DNA from 2 places in the Streptomyces sp. SL06 genome. Region 2 is predicted to be linked to the other one. Evidence: riboswitches for the same ligand, from Rfam matches in the RefSeq annotation. Region 2 holds a riboswitch; the other holds the start of a gene.
The links. A riboswitch is a leader RNA that binds a small molecule or an ion and turns the genes downstream of it on or off. The one in region 2 is predicted to bind glycine.
Positions count from the first base shown of each region.

Region 1: linked by a shared signal. The riboswitch ahead of gcvP (aminomethyl-transferring glycine dehydrogenase) and the one ahead of gcvT (glycine cleavage system aminomethyltransferase GcvT) in region 2 are both predicted to bind glycine.

Region 1 covers NZ_JBSYOT010000002.1:6,134,382-6,141,944, forward strand. The annotation lists gene ftsR (transcriptional regulator FtsR) at 1-619, shown strand, start outside; gene AC4IHM_RS28160 (bifunctional nuclease family protein) at 704-1,177, shown strand; gene AC4IHM_RS28165 (MerR family transcriptional regulator) at 1,359-2,042, shown strand; gene AC4IHM_RS28170 (DNA polymerase IV) at 2,095-3,540, shown strand; gene AC4IHM_RS28175 (PRC-barrel domain-containing protein) at 3,777-4,154, opposite strand; glycine riboswitch at 4,293-4,388, shown strand; gene gcvP (aminomethyl-transferring glycine dehydrogenase) at 4,565-7,450, shown strand; gene AC4IHM_RS28185 (TOBE domain-containing protein) at 7,476-7,563, opposite strand, start outside.
Region 2 covers NZ_JBSYOT010000002.1:2,093,698-2,101,260, forward strand. The annotation lists gene AC4IHM_RS09340 (ABC transporter substrate-binding protein) at 1-141, opposite strand, end outside; gene AC4IHM_RS09345 (ABC transporter permease) at 212-1,219, opposite strand; gene AC4IHM_RS09350 (enhanced serine sensitivity protein SseB C-terminal domain-containing protein) at 1,535-2,332, opposite strand; gene AC4IHM_RS09355 (enhanced serine sensitivity protein SseB) at 2,451-3,254, opposite strand; gene AC4IHM_RS09360 (AAA family ATPase) at 3,331-3,999, opposite strand; glycine riboswitch at 4,179-4,273, shown strand; glycine riboswitch at 4,274-4,389, shown strand; gene gcvT (glycine cleavage system aminomethyltransferase GcvT) at 4,433-5,551, shown strand; gene gcvH (glycine cleavage system protein GcvH) at 5,674-6,051, shown strand; gene glyA (serine hydroxymethyltransferase) at 6,067-7,329, shown strand; gene AC4IHM_RS09380 (L-serine ammonia-lyase) at 7,428-7,563, shown strand, end outside.

The sequences.
Region 1 (7,563 bases), 4.0 Mb from region 2:
CAAGATCCGTTTCCTGGAGTCGGAGGGGCTCGTCGAGCCACGCCGGACCCCGGCCGGGTACCGCAAGTTCGGGCCCCACGATGTGGAGCGCCTCGGCCGGGTGCTGCGCATGCAGCGGGACCACTATCTGCCGCTGAAGGTGATCCGGGAGCACCTGGACGCCATGGAGCGCGGCGAGGCCGCGCCGCTGCCGACCCTGGGCAGGCAGCGGGACGGGGAGGCCGTACCGGAGCCCGCCGAGGCGCCGACGGTCGCCCGGATCGGGCGGGACGAGCTGCTCGCCGCGGCCGGTGTCGGCGACCAGGAGCTGAAGGAGTGGGAGTCGTACGGCCTCCTCGCCCCGCTGCCCGACGGGGCGTACGACGCCGAGGCGGTCACCGTGGCGTCGCTGGTGGTCCAGCTGGGGCGGTCCGGGATCGAGCCGCGGCATCTGCGGGTGATGAAGGCGGCCGCCGACCGCGAGGCCGGGCTCGTGGAGCAGGTGGTGGCCCCGCTGAAGCGGCATCGCAACCCTCAGACCAGGGCACATGCGGAAGACCGCACCAAGGAGCTGGCCGGGCTGGCGGTGAAACTGCACGCGGCGCTGGTGCAGACCGCCCTCGGTGTGCGGCTGCCCTGAGACGGGCGGGTCCGAGGACCCGTATCGCCCACCCGATCCCGGCCCGACTACCCAAACGTCCCGGGCACGGCCTAGGGTTGCTGTGTGAACGAGCTCGATGTCGTAGGTGTCCGGGTCGAGATGCCCTCCAACCAACCGATCGTTCTGCTGCGCGAGGTCGGGGGCGACCGTTACCTTCCCATCTGGATCGGGCCTGGGGAGGCGACGGCGATCGCCTTCGCCCAGCAGGGCATGGCCCCCGCACGGCCGCTGACCCACGACCTGTTCAAGGACGTGCTGGAAGCCGTCGGCCAGGAACTCACGGAAGTGCGCATCACGGACCTGCGTGACGGGGTCTTCTACGCCGAGCTGGTATTCGCGAGCGGTGTCGAGGTGAGCGCCAGGCCGTCCGACGCCATAGCGCTGGCCCTGCGCACCGGGACGCCGATCTACGGCAGCGACACGGTGCTCGACGACGCCGGCATCGCCATCCCGGACGAGCAGGAGGACGAGGTGGAGAAGTTCCGCGAGTTCCTCGACCAGATCTCGCCGGAGGACTTCGGGAGCAGCAATCAGTGAGGGCGCGGGGCCGAGGTGCCACGGGGTCCGTTTTGGCACATTCGGCTAGCCTTTCCCCGTGTGAGGGCACGCGAAACCACTCGTAGGGTGATTATCACTCGGCGTGCCGAGTGTGGCGATCGTTGACGCACCCTTGGTGACTGCCTACCTTCGAGGAGGCAGGTCAAGGACGGAGGTCGGCGTGAGAACGAGCGGCGACGGTACGGCTGGGGGTGGCCCCGGGCGCAGTCTCGGGGTGAGCGGTCCGTACCCTCCCCCCAGCTCTCGGCTCCGCGCGAGCGGGGCGTATCCCCAGCACGGTGGCGCGGCCGATCCCGCTGCGCAGCGGTCGGCTGCCGTGCCGAGCAGCAAAGGGGCGACGCCCATGGCGTCCGAGCAGATCGGCTACCGCGGGCCGACGGCCTGCGCAGCCGCCGGTATCACCTACCGGCAGCTCGACTACTGGGCCCGAACCGGCCTCGTCGAGCCCAGCGTGCGGCCCGCGCACGGATCCGGGACACAGCGCCTGTACAGCTTCCGCGACGTGGTCGTGCTGAAGATCGTGAAGCGTTTCCTCGACACCGGCGTGTCCCTGCAGAACATCCGCACCACCGTCCAGCACCTCGGGGAGCGCGGCTTCCGGGACCTGGAGCGGATGACGCTGATGAGCGACGGCGCCACGGTCTACGAGTGCACGTCGCCCGACGAGGTGCACGCCCTGCTCCAGGGCGGCCAGGGCATCTTCGGGATCGCCGTGGGCGTGGTGTGGCGGGACGTCGAGAGCGCGCTGTCCCAGCTGCACGGGGAGCGGATCGACACGGGGGAGACCCTGGTCGGGCACAATCCGGCGGACGAGCTGGCCCGGCGGCGCAACCGGGCGGTCTGACCCGCCGCCGCACACGGGCGCATTGTCAGTGGCGTAGGGCAGCATCGGAGATGTGAGAACCGCGCCCACGATCCTGCATCTCGACATGGATGCCTTCTTCGCCTCGGTGGAGCAGGCGTCCAAGCCGAGCCTGCGCGGGAAGGCGGTCGTCGTGGGTGGCCTCGGACCGCGCGGCGTGGTCGCCACCGCCTCGTACGAGGCGCGGGTCTTCGGCGTCCATTCGGCGATGCCCATGGGCCAGGCCCGGCGGCTGGCGCCCAACGCCGCGTATCTCGTTCCGCGCTTCCAGCTCTACCGGTCGATCAGCGAGCAGGTGATGCGGCTGCTGCGGGAGCTGTCGCCGCTGGTGGAGCCGCTGAGCCTGGACGAGGCCTTCGTGGATCTGGAGGCCGGCGGAGCGGCCCGGGACGCGGAGTCGGCACGGCTGACCGGGGCGAAGCTGCGCGCGGACATCCGCGCCGTCACCGGACTCACCGGATCCGTGGGGCTCGCCGCCTCCAAGATGCTGGCCAAGATCGCCTCCGAGGAGGCCAAGCCCGACGGGCTGGTGCTGATCCCGCCGGGGACGGAGCGGGCCATGCTGGAGCCGATGTCCGTGCGGACGCTGCCCGGGGTGGGACCGGCGACGGGCGACCATCTGCGGCGGGCCGGGATCACCACGGTCGGCGAACTCGCCGAGGCGGGCGAGGACGAGCTGGTTCGGATGGTGGGCAAGGCGCACGGCCACGCCCTGTACGCCATGGCGCTGGCGCTCGACGAGCGGCCCGTGGTGTCCGAGCGGGAGACCAAGTCGGTGTCGGTCGAGGACACCTACGACGTGGACATCCACGACCGGGTGCGGGTCGGCGTGGAGGTGGGGCGGCTGGCCGACCGGTGCGTGCGGCGGCTGCGCGGGTCCGGTCTGTCCGGGCGGACCATCGTCCTCAAGGTGCGCAGATACGACTTCTCCACGCTGACGCGCTCCGAGACCCTGCGCGGGCCCACGGACGACCCGGCGGTGGTGCGGGAGGCCGCCGCCCGGCTGCTGGACTCGGTGGACACCACCGGCGGCGTGCGGCTGCTCGGGGTCGGCGTCAGCGGGCTCGCCGACTACACGCAGGAGGACCTGTTCGCGCAGGCGGCGGGGGACCGGGCCGAGGAACTCGCCGAGGAGCCCGATGCCGAGCCCGTGGCGGCCGAGCAGCCTGCGGCCCCCGCCGAGCGCCGGTGGCCCGCGGGGCACGACGTGCGGCACACGCAGTACGGGCACGGGTGGGTGCAGGGCAGCGGGCTCGGGCGGGTCACCGTGCGGTTCGAGACGCCGTACTCGGCGGTCGGCCGGGTGCGCACCTTTCCGGTGGACGCCCGGGAGCTGACGCCGGCCGATCCGCTGCCGCTGGTCCGGCCCGTGGGGCGAAGACCCGGCGAGGGGGACGGGCAGGCCTGGTCGCGGACGCGGATGCCGGCGGGACCGGCGTGTCGGACGCCGGCGCGCGGACCGGTCCGAGGGGGCCCGTGAGACCGGCGCCAGGCTAGGGGGCGTCGTGTGGATCAGGCCGTGGGAGATCGGCGGTGCTCCTCGGTGCCGGTGAGCGGGGTCCGGTGCGTGCGGCCGCGAGGCGGAGGAGGGAGTCGACGCGGAGCGTCGGCGAGTGACGACAACGCCGCGGACGTGCGTGCCGGGCCCCGTGTCCGCGGCTTGATCCGCACGACACCCCCCAGGACCCGGCGGGCGTGTGTCGTGCGGACGGGGTGTCAGTTCTCCTCGTTGCCCGTGCCCGCGAGCTTGCCGAAGTCGTGGTCGGGGAGCGGATCGGGCGCGGCCACGTCGAGGCCGTAGTGGTGATAGAGCTGGAGTTCCTGCTCCGGCGAGAGGTGGCGGCCGACGCCGAAGTCGGGCGCCTCCTTGATCAGGGACCGGTCGAAGGGCACGCGCAGGGTGCCCTCGACCAGCTCGCTGGGCTCCAGGGGCACGAAGGCGTCCCTGCTGAACAGACCGGTGCGTATCGCCGCCCACTCGGGGACGCCGGTGGCGTCGTCGAGATAGACCTCGTCGACGGTGCCGATCCTGGTGCCGTCACGGTCGAAGGCCTTGCGGCCGATCAGGTTCCGCGGGTCGATGTCAGTACGCACGGGGCCCTCCACTTGGTCGCACTGGGGTCGCACACCAGCCACTGAATCATCCGTAAGTACTACAAAAGAGCACATGGGGGCGGTTGGCCACTCGAAGGCCCGTGCGGCGGCCTCGCTGGTAGGCTGGCAGACGGCTGCTGACCCCGCGCGGGAGAGTCCTCCGAACACCGTCGGAGGCGCCGAAGGAGCAAATCCTCCCCGGAATCTCTCAGGCTCACGTACCGCGCGGACGAGGTCACTCTGGAAAGCAGGGCGGGTGTCGACGGCTTCCGCCCTCACCGACGGTGAAAGCCGGGAGCGCCCTCGGGCCGCCCGGTGAAGCTCTCAGGTTGAGATGACAGAGGGGGAGGCCGTCCGGGTACCCGCGCCGTGGTGCCCCTCGAAGGTCGTCAGACCAGGAGGCCTCCGCAATGACCGCCCATCGCATTCCGCTCTCCGAACTCGAACAGGCAGCGCCGTTCGAGCAGCGCCACATCGGCCCCGACCAGGAGGCCAGGGCCAAGATGCTCGCGCAGGTCGGATACGGTTCGCTCGACGAGCTGACGGCCGCCGCGGTGCCGGACGTGATCAAGAACACCGAGGCGCTCGACCTGCCGGGCGCCCGCTCCGAGGCCGAGGTGCTGGCCGAGCTGCGCTCACTGGCCGACCGCAACCAGGTCCTCGACTCCATGATCGGCCTCGGCTACTACGGCACGTTCACCCCGTCGGTCATCCTGCGCAACGTCATGGAGAACCCCGCCTGGTACACCGCCTACACGCCGTACCAGCCGGAGATCTCCCAGGGCCGCCTGGAGGCCCTGCTGAACTTCCAGACCATGGTCGCCGACCTCACCGGCCTGCCGACCTCCGGCGCCTCGCTGCTCGACGAGGGCACCGCCGCCGCCGAGGCGATGGCGCTCTCCCGCCGCATGGGCGGGAACAAGAAGGGCCTGTTCCTGGTCGACGCGGACGCCCTGCCGCAGACCGTCGCCGTGATCCGGACCCGCGCCGAGCCGACCGGCGTCGAGGTCGTCGTCGCCGACCTGAGCGAGGGCATCCCGGCCGAGGTCGCCGAACGGGAGATCAACGGCGTCCTGATCCAGTACCCCGGCGCCTCCGGTGCCGTACGCGACATCAAGCCGGTCGTCGACCGGGCGCACGAACTCGGCGCGCTCGTCACCGTCGCCGCCGACCTGCTCGCCCTCACCCTGCTCACCTCGCCCGGCGAACTGGGCGCGGACATCGCCATCGGCACGACCCAGCGCTTCGGCGTGCCCATGGGCTTCGGCGGGCCGCACGCCGGCTACATGGCGGTGCGCGAGAAGTTCGCGCGCAGCCTGCCCGGCCGCCTGGTGGGTGTGTCCGTGGACGCCGACGGCAACAAGGCCTACCGCCTCGCCCTGCAGACCCGCGAGCAGCACATCCGCCGCGAGAAGGCCACCAGCAACATCTGCACCGCGCAGGTGCTGCTCGCCGTCATGGCCGGCATGTACGCCGTGTACCACGGACCGGAGGGGCTGCGGGCCATCGCGCGGCGCGCCCACCGGTACGCCTCCCTCGCCGCGGCGGGCCTCGCGGCCGGCGGCGTCGAGATCGTCCACGGCGCCTACTTCGACACGGTCACCGCGCGGGTGCCGGGCCGGGCCGCCGAGGTCGTCCGCGCCGCCCGCGAGAACGGCGTCAACGTACGGCTCGTCGACGCCGACCACGTCTCGTTCGCCTGCGACGAGACCACCACGCGCGCCCAGCTCGGCGGCGTGTGGCACGCCTTCGGCGTCGAGGCCGACATCGAGTCCCTGGACGCGGGGACCGAGGAGACGCTGCCCGAGGCGCTGCTGCGCACCGACGACTTCCTGACCCACCCCGTCTTCCGGCAGTACCGCTCCGAGACCGCGATGCTGCGCTATCTGCGCCGTCTCTCCGACCGGGACTACGCGCTGGACCGGGGCATGATCCCGCTGGGCTCCTGCACCATGAAGCTCAACGCGACCACCGAGATGGAGCCGGTCACCTGGCCCGAGTTCGGTGCGCTGCACCCCTTCGCGCCCGCCGAGCAGGCGCAGGGCTACCTGACGCTCATCCGTGAGCTGGAGGAGCGGCTCGCCGAGGTCACCGGGTACGACAAGGTGTCGCTCCAGCCGAACGCCGGCTCGCAGGGCGAGTTCGCGGGCCTGCTCGCCGTACGCGGCTACCACCGGGCCAACGGCGACGAGCAGCGCACCGTGTGCCTCATCCCGTCCTCCGCGCACGGCACCAACGCCGCCAGCGCCGTGCTGGCCGGCATGAAGGTGGTCGTCGTCAAGACCGCCGAGGACGGCGAGATCGACGTCGAGGATCTGCGCGCCAGGATCGAGCAGCACCGCGAGGAACTGGCCGTGCTGATGATCACCTACCCCTCCACGCACGGCGTCTTCGAGGAGCACGTCGCCGACATCTGCGCCCGGGTGCACGACGCCGGCGGACAGGTCTACGTGGACGGTGCCAACCTCAACGCCCTGGTCGGCCTCGCCAAGCCGGGCCACTTCGGCGGCGACGTCTCGCACCTGAACCTGCACAAGACCTTCTGCATCCCGCACGGCGGCGGCGGTCCCGGCGTCGGCCCCGTGGCCGTACGGTCGCATCTGGCGCCGTACCTGCCGAACCACCCCTTGCAGGCCGCGGCCGGTCCGCAGACGGGTGTCGGTCCGGTCTCGGCGGCGCCGTGGGGCTCGGCGGGCATCCTGCCGATCTCCTGGTCGTACGTCCGGCTGATGGGCGGCGAGGGGCTCAAGCGCGCCACGCAGGTCGCCGTGCTGTCCGCCAACTACATCGCCAAGCGGCTGGAGCCGCACTACCCGGTGCTGTACACCGGTCCGGGCGGTCTTGTCGCGCACGAGTGCATCATCGACCTGCGCCCGCTGACCAGGGCGACCGGCGTCAGCGTCGACGATGTCGCCAAGCGCCTGATCGACTACGGCTTCCACGCGCCGACGATGTCGTTCCCGGTGGCCGGCACGCTGATGATCGAGCCGACCGAGTCCGAGGACCTGGCCGAGCTCGACCGGTTCTGCGAGGCGATGATCGCCATCCGCGCGGAAATCGAGAAGGTCGGCTCCGGCGTCTGGCCCGCCGACGACAACCCGCTGCGGGGCGCCCCGCACACCGCCGGCGCCCTGGGCGGCGAGTGGGACCACGCGTACACGCGCGAGGAGGCCGTCTTCCCGGCCGGTGTGTCCGCCGCCGACAAGTACTGGCCGCCGGTGCGCCGCATCGACCAGGCCTACGGCGACCGGAACCTCGTCTGCTCCTGCCCGCCGCTGGACGCGTACGAGGACTGAGCCTCTCGCGTGTCACGCGGTCGTCTCACGCGGTCGCGATGGAGACCTCCGTCGACTTGATCAGCGCGACGACGGGGATGCCGACGGCCAGCCCCAGGTCGTCGGCGGCGTCC
Region 2 (7,563 bases):
GCCGGCAGCGCCGTTCTTCGATCCCCCGCCACTGCTGTCGTCGTCGCCGCCGCCGCACGCCGCCGTGGTCAGCAGCGCAGCGACCACTGCGGCAGCGGCCACGGCCTGCTTGCGCCGCCCTGAGGTGCGTTGGGTAGTCACGATCTCGGATCCTCCGGATTAGATGAGAGACCCCGTGCAGGTGCCACGGGTAGCTTTGCGGTACGGCAGTTCAGCGGGAGCCCTTCGGGTCCAGCGCGTCGCGTACGCCGTCGCCGAAAAGATTGAAGGCGAGCACGGTGATGAAGATCGCCACGCCAGGGATCACCATGTACGTGGGATCCGACTTGTAGTAGTCGATCGCGCTCGAGAGCATCTGCCCCCAGGATGCGGTGGGCGGCTTGACGCCCACGCCCAGGAAGCTCAGTGCCGCTTCGGTGAGGATGTTGGTGGGGATCATCATCGTCGTGTAGACGATGATCGGCGCGACCAGGTTGGGCAGCAGTTCCTTGAACAGGATGTAGAACCGCCCGGCACCGAGGGAGCGGGCCGCCTCCACGTACTCCCGTTCACGCATCGAGAGGGTCTGGCCGCGCACGACGCGTCCGATGTAGGGCCAGCCGAAGAAGCCGATGACCAGGATCATCACGAACAGGCGCACACCTGTGCCGGACAGTCCCAGCATCTCGTTCGGCATGACGGAGACGAGCGCGATGATGAAGAGCAGCTGCGGGAAGGCCAGCAGGCCGTCCATGACCCGGCTGATGAGCGAGTCGACCCAACCGCCGAAGAAGCCGGCCAGGACTCCCAGGACGGTGCCGATCACGACGGCGACGATCGCGGACAGGAAGCCGACGAGCAGCGAGATCCGGGCGCCGTAGACGATGCGGGCGAAGATGTCGCGGCCGTTGACGGGCTCGACTCCCAGCAGGTGGTCGCCGCTGATGCCGCCCATGGATCCCGTGGGGGTGCCGAAGAGGGGGTCGATCAGGTCCTCGTGGTGCGTCTCGGGGTCCTGCCCGACGAGATTCGAGATCACGGGCGCGAGCAGCGCGATCACGATGAGGAGGAGCACCACGGCGCCGCCCGCGAGGGCCAGCTTGTCCCGTTTCAGGCGCTCCCAGGCGATCCGGCCCAGGGAACGCCCCTGTACTGCCTTGGCCTCGGCGCCGGCAACCGCCGCTTCCTCGGCCGCACTCGGGGCCGCTTCCGCGGTCGGCTCGTGCAATGGTGCCGTCATCTGGCAGGGACCCCTCTCAACCGGCGGTAGCCGGCCCGCACTTGCCGCTGTAGCGGCGTGGTTCAGTCCGTCGTACACAGGGGCGAACTCCCACCCCTTGTTGCGGGAGTCTTCAACGCTTTGGCGATCAGTAGCCAGAGTTGACGGGGAATGGATGCGCAACCGTGATGCTGTTTGAGGTGTTCCGTTATCCGGACAGTGGGTAACGGGGGTCGGACACGTACGAGTTAGGACATCAGGAACAGAATGGGGCGTTACGCTTCGATCTACGCGCGAAGATGTCGCCCTTCACCCACAGCTCGGAACCCGCGACGGTCAGTACCGGCTCCCCGCCGGAGGGTATCCGTACCCGCCCGCCGGAGCCTGGGCGGGGGCGGCGGCGTGCGCCTCGCGGTCGTAGAAGGGCCGGGTCTGGGCGCGCAGCCACATGGCGACCGGGTCATGGGCGTCGGTCATCGCGACCGTCGACACCGGCAGCCCGTCCGGCACCGCGCCGACGGACTGCTGCATCATCGCGCGCACCGCGTCGACGGCCGGCGGGGAGGTGTCGTACACATCGAGACCGATGGCGAGGTACGGCGCCCCCAGCGCCGGCTGCACCCAGGCGCGGCGCAGCGCGCGGACCGCCGGGGTGCGGTGGGCGTTCTGCGTGAGCAGGGCGTAGAACTGAGGGATCTCGATGGCCGGTTCGGACAGCCGCAGCGGCCCGGCGGGCTGGCGGTCCAGGCCGGAGGCGATGCGGCGCAGGTCCAGCCAGGGGATGCCGACGCCGCCGCCGGGTGCGTGCGGGTTGAGCCAGAGGCCGAAGTGGTCCGGGTACAGGGCGCGGGCCACCTCCAGTCCGTCGACCACCTCGTACGAACGGTTCCAGCCGCTGGCCGACAGCTCCTGGGCGGAGGTGACACAGGGCGCGTAACCGAAGCCCTCCACCTCCATGTTCCCGTACTGGGCGTCCGGGGCGCCGGCCTGGCCGTGCCACAGGAGCATCCAGACCTGGCCGGAGGTGGGGGTCGCGAGCGCGCGGAGCAGGGCCTCGTAGGCGTCGTAGCGCCCGGGGGTCACCTGGCGCAGCATGTGCTCGACCTGCCCGGTCGTGGTGCCGCTGGCGCTCACGTGTATCGCCCCTTCGAGAAGTCCCGGATATGGGACCAGCTTAAGGCTCCGCGAACAGGGGGCGCCCATGCGCTCGGGGCGCGCTGTCGTCCCGCGTGTGCGCCCGCCCGGCCGGCCCTCACAACTCCCGGTCGTAGAAGGGCCGGACCTTCTCCCGCATCCAGTCGCAGACCGGGTCCTGGGCCGCCTCCAGGAGGACCAGGTTGACCTGCCACTTCAGGGGCACCCTGGTCAGGGCCCGGCCCAGGGCGTCCAGGGGCAGGGCGCGGGCGTCGCCCTCCCAGTGGGAGAGTTCGACGCCGACGAACAGGACCGGGTCGGCGGTCTCGACGGCGGCAAGGCAGCGCCGGGCGCTGCGCACGACGCCGACGGCGGCGAACTCGGCGCCGGCCGCGGCCAGGAAGTCCACCGGGTCTTCCTGCCAGTCCGGCTCGAAGAGGCGGACCCGGCCGCCGGCCGCGGCCCCGTCCAGCGGGGTGCGGCCGGCCCGGCACAGCTCGGCCACGGCCGGCGGCGGCAGCGGGATGCCGACCACGCCGTCCGGGTTCACGGCGATGCCGAGCTGCGGCGGCAGCCCGCGGGCGAACTCCACGGCGGGGGCGACGGTGTACGCCATCTGCGCCCCGACGACCTGGCGGAACTGCTCCTCGGAGCTGAAGACCGGCACATAGGCCTGGCCGTCGATCTCCAGCGAGGGCAGGTCGAGGGGGCCGCTGCGCGGCCCGCCGCCGTTCGGCAGCGGCACCCATACGAAGCTGCGGCCGAGCACCTCCACGATCCGGCCGCCCGCGCCGGGCACGCCGAGCGAGGCGGACAGCACCTCCTCCAGCTCGTTGCCGGGCCAACCGCCGTGCGGGTGGGGGTGCGTCTGTGCCGGGAATCCGGCGGAGAAGTCCGCCGGGAGGTCCCCTGGGAAGTCCATCTGCCTACCGCCTGTGCCTGGTACCGCTGCTGTGGCTGAAAAGGCTAACGCGTCCGGTCCGAGGGCCCACCGTCCGTCACCCCGTGAACGCGATCCGGACCAGGGTGTCCGCCGCCGCCCGGTCCAGGAGGACCGCCGAGGCGCAGCCCGCGGGCAGGATGCCGGCGGTGATCGCGCGCAGCAGGCGGGAGTTGGCCGCGCGGTGCCGCAGGAAGGCGTAGCGCGAGACGGCCCGCCCGCGCTCGCGCTGGCCGGCCAGGGCCTCGCCGGCGCCGACGTTGAGCAGCAGCAGGTGCAGGGCGCCGCCCCGGCGGCGTGCTGCGCGGGCCAGCCAGCCGCGCACCCAGGCCTGGGTGCCGCAGTCGTGCACGACGACGCCCCCGCCGGAGCGCAGCGCGCGGCGCAGTCCGGCGTAGTGGGAGAGGCGGACGAGGGGCCGGTAGAGCGCGTACGGCACTAAGCGCGGCGTGCCGCGGTCCCAGCGGTCGCGGGTGTCCTGGGAGTCGACCCGGGGGCCGCGCACGGTGCGGGCCATCAGGGTGGACTTGCCGCTGCCGGGCAGCCCGGTGATCACCACCAGGTCCCGGGGGCCGAAGAGCAGGGCGTGCGGGCTGCGGCCGTCGCGGTCCCGCAGGTCGCGGACGACGGGTGCGGTCGGTTCCGCGCGGACCGCGCGGGCCGGGGCGGCGGGCTGCTCGGGCAGGGCCGGGCCCAATGCCGTGGCGTACGCCGTGGTGCTGTTCACCGTGATCGTCCTCCCCCTGGGGCGGTTCGGGCTCCCGCCTCCGTCGAGTGTAAAGAGAAGGTAATGCGCGGGTCTCCCGGTTTCGTTCACTTGCTGCCACAAGCCGGTCACAAGTGCGGCCCTGCCCAGGACCGGGCCGGGCGTGCGATGATGGCGGCGCCAACTGCATACCGGCCGTTTGAATCCGCGCGGGAGAGTCCCCGGCCTTCGCCGGGGCGCCGAAGGAGCAAGTCCCTCCCTTGAATCTCTCAGGCACCGTTACCGCGCGGGCGAGGCACATCTGAAAAGCGGACCGCCCCCGACGGCGGTCCCACCCAAGGTGCAAGTCCTGACCGCCGTGCCGCGGCGGTCATGGCGAACCTCTCAGGTTCCGATGACAGATGGGGAGGACCGACCTCGCCCGTGCCGTCCTGCCCTGGGAGACGACCGACCGATGAGCAGTACCGAACGCCGCCGTACCGCGCTGGATGCCACGCATCGCGCGCTGGGCGCGACCATGACCGACTTCGCCGGCTGGGACATGCCCCTGCGCTACGGCTCCGAGCGCGACGAGCATCTCGCCGTGCGCTCCCGGGCCGGTCTCTTCGACCTCTCGCACATGGGCGAGATCACCGTCACCGGTCCGCAGGCCGCGGCCCTCCTCGACCACGCGCTGGTCGGCAACATCGGCGCCGTGCGGCCGGGCCGGGCCCGCTACACCATGATCTGCCGCGAGGACGGCGGCATCCTGGACGACCTGATCGTCTACCGGCTCGGCGAGAGCGAGTACCTGGTGGTGGCCAACGCCTCCAACGCCCAGGTCGTGCTGGACGCGCTGACCGGGCAGGCGGCCGGCTTCGACGCCGAGGTCCGCGACGACCGCGACGCCTACGCGCTGCTCGCCGTGCAGGGTCCCGAGTCCCCCGGCATCCTCAAGAGCCTCACCGACGCCGACCTGGACGGCCTGAAGTACTACGCGGGCCTGCCCGGCACCGTGGCCGGTGTGCCGGCGCTGATCGCGCGCACCGGCTACACCGGCGAGGACGGCTTCGAGCTGTTCGTGGGTCCGGAGCACGCCGTCGCGCTGTGGGAGGCGCTGACCGGGGCGGGCGAGGGCGTCGGCCTGGTCCCGTGCGGTCTGTCCTGCCGGGACACGCTCCGCCTGGAGGCGGGCATGCCGCTGTACGGGCACGAGCTGACGACCGCCCTGACGCCCTTCGACGCCGGGCTCGGCCGGGTGGTGAAGTTCGAGAAGGAGGGCGACTTCGTCGGCCGCGCGGCACTGGCCGAGGCCGCCGGGCGCGCCGCCGCCACGCCGCCCCGGGTCCTGGTCGGCCTGGTCGCCGAGGGCCGCCGGGTCCCGCGCGCCGGGTACCCGGTCGTCGCCGGCGGCGAGGCCGTCGGCGAGGTCACCTCCGGCGCGCCGTCCCCGACGCTCGGCAGGCCGATCGCCATGGCGTACGTCGACCCCGCGCACGCGGCACCGGGCACGCCGGGGGTCGGCGTGGACATCCGGGGCAGCCACGAGCCGTACGAGGTCGTGGCGCTGCCGTTCTACAAGCGCCAGAAGTAGACACTGGGCGTCGGGGCACCCTCGCCGCCCCGCGCGTGTTCTCGCCGCTCACCAGCGGTTTCAGCAGTACCCCCTTGATCAGCCTTCATCAGCACTCCGCCGCGTACAGGAGAATTCAGGCCATGAGCAATCCCCAGCAGCTGCGCTACAGCAAGGAGCACGAGTGGCTGTCGGCCGCCGAGGACGGCACCTCGACGGTCGGCATCACGGAGCACGCGGCCAACGCGCTCGGTGACGTTGTGTTCGTCCAGCTCCCCGAGGTCGGCGCCTCGGTGTCCGCGGGCGAGACCTGCGGCGAACTGGAGTCGACCAAGTCGGTCTCCGACCTGTACTCCCCGGTCTCCGGCGAGGTCACCGAGGTCAACGAGGACGTCGTCAACGACCCGTCGCTGGTGAACTCCGCGCCCTTCGAGGGCGGCTGGCTGTTCCGGGTACGTGTCACGGACGAGCCGGCCGACCTGCTCTCCGCCGACGAGTACACCGCCTTCACCGCCGGCTGAGGAGTCACCCACCGCATGTCGCTTCTGAACACGCCCCTGCACGAACTCGACCCCGACATCGCCGCCGCCGTCGACGCCGAGCTGGACCGCCAGCAGTCCACCCTCGAGATGATCGCCTCGGAGAACTTCGCTCCGGTCGCGGTCATGGAGGCCCAGGGCTCGGTCCTGACCAACAAGTACGCCGAGGGCTACCCCGGCCGCCGCTACTACGGCGGCTGCGAGCACGTCGACGTGGTCGAGCGGATCGCCGTCGACCGGGTGAAGGCGCTCTTCGGCGCCGAGCACGCCAACGTGCAGCCGCACTCCGGCGCCCAGGCCAACGCCGCCGCGATGTTCGCGCTGCTCGAACCGGGCGACACGATCATGGGTCTGAACCTCGCCCACGGCGGGCACCTGACCCACGGCATGAAGATCAACTTCTCCGGCAAGCTCTACAATGTCGTCCCGTACCACGTCGGCGAGGACGGCCGGATCGACATGGCCGAGGTGGAGCGCCTCGCCAAGGAGAGCAGGCCGAAGCTGATCGTGGCCGGCTGGTCGGCCTACCCGCGGCAACTGGACTTCGCCGCGTTCCGCGAGGTCGCGGACGAGGTCGGCGCCTATCTGATGGTCGACATGGCGCACTTCGCCGGTCTGGTCGCGGCGGGCCTGCACCCGAACCCGGTTCCGCACGCCCACGTCGTGACCACCACCACGCACAAGACGCTGGGCGGTCCGCGCGGCGGTGTGATCCTGTCCACCGCCGCCTTGGCGAAGAAGATCAACTCGGCTGTCTTCCCCGGTCAGCAGGGCGGCCCGCTGGAGCATGTGGTGGCCGCGAAGGCCGTCTCCTTCAAGGTCGCCGCGAGCGAGGAGTTCAAGGACCGCCAGCGCCGTACGCTGGAGGGCGCGCGCATCCTGGCCGAGCGCCTGGTGCGCGACGACGCGAAGGCGGCGGGCGTCTCGGTCCTGACCGGCGGCACCGACGTCCACCTGGTCCTGGTCGACCTGCGCGCGTGCGAACTGGACGGGCAGCAGGCCGAGGACCGCCTCCACGAGGTCGGCATCACGGTCAACCGCAACGCCGTCCCGAACGACCCGCGTCCGCCGATGGTGACGTCCGGTCTGCGCATCGGTACGCCCGCCCTGGCGACCCGCGGCTTCACGGCCGAGGACTTCGCCGAGGTCGCGGACGTGATCGCGCAGGCGCTCAAGCCGTCCTACGACGCGCCGTCGCTCAGCGCCCGGGTGAAGGCCCTGGCCGACAAGCACCCGCTGTACCCGGGTCTGGACAAGTAGCGCCCGAGGCGTTCGGGGGCGCCGTGCCCGCCACAAGCGGAACACGGCGCCCCGCCCGAAGCACCACCCTCTGCACCACCCCGTTGTGAGGAGTCCCCGTGGCCATCTCGGTCTTCGACCTGTTCTCGATCGGCATCGGCCCGTCGAGTTCCCACACGGTCGGCCCGATGCGCGCGGCCCGCATGTTCGCCCACCGCCTGCGCAACGAGGAGCTGCTGGACTCCGTGGCCTCGG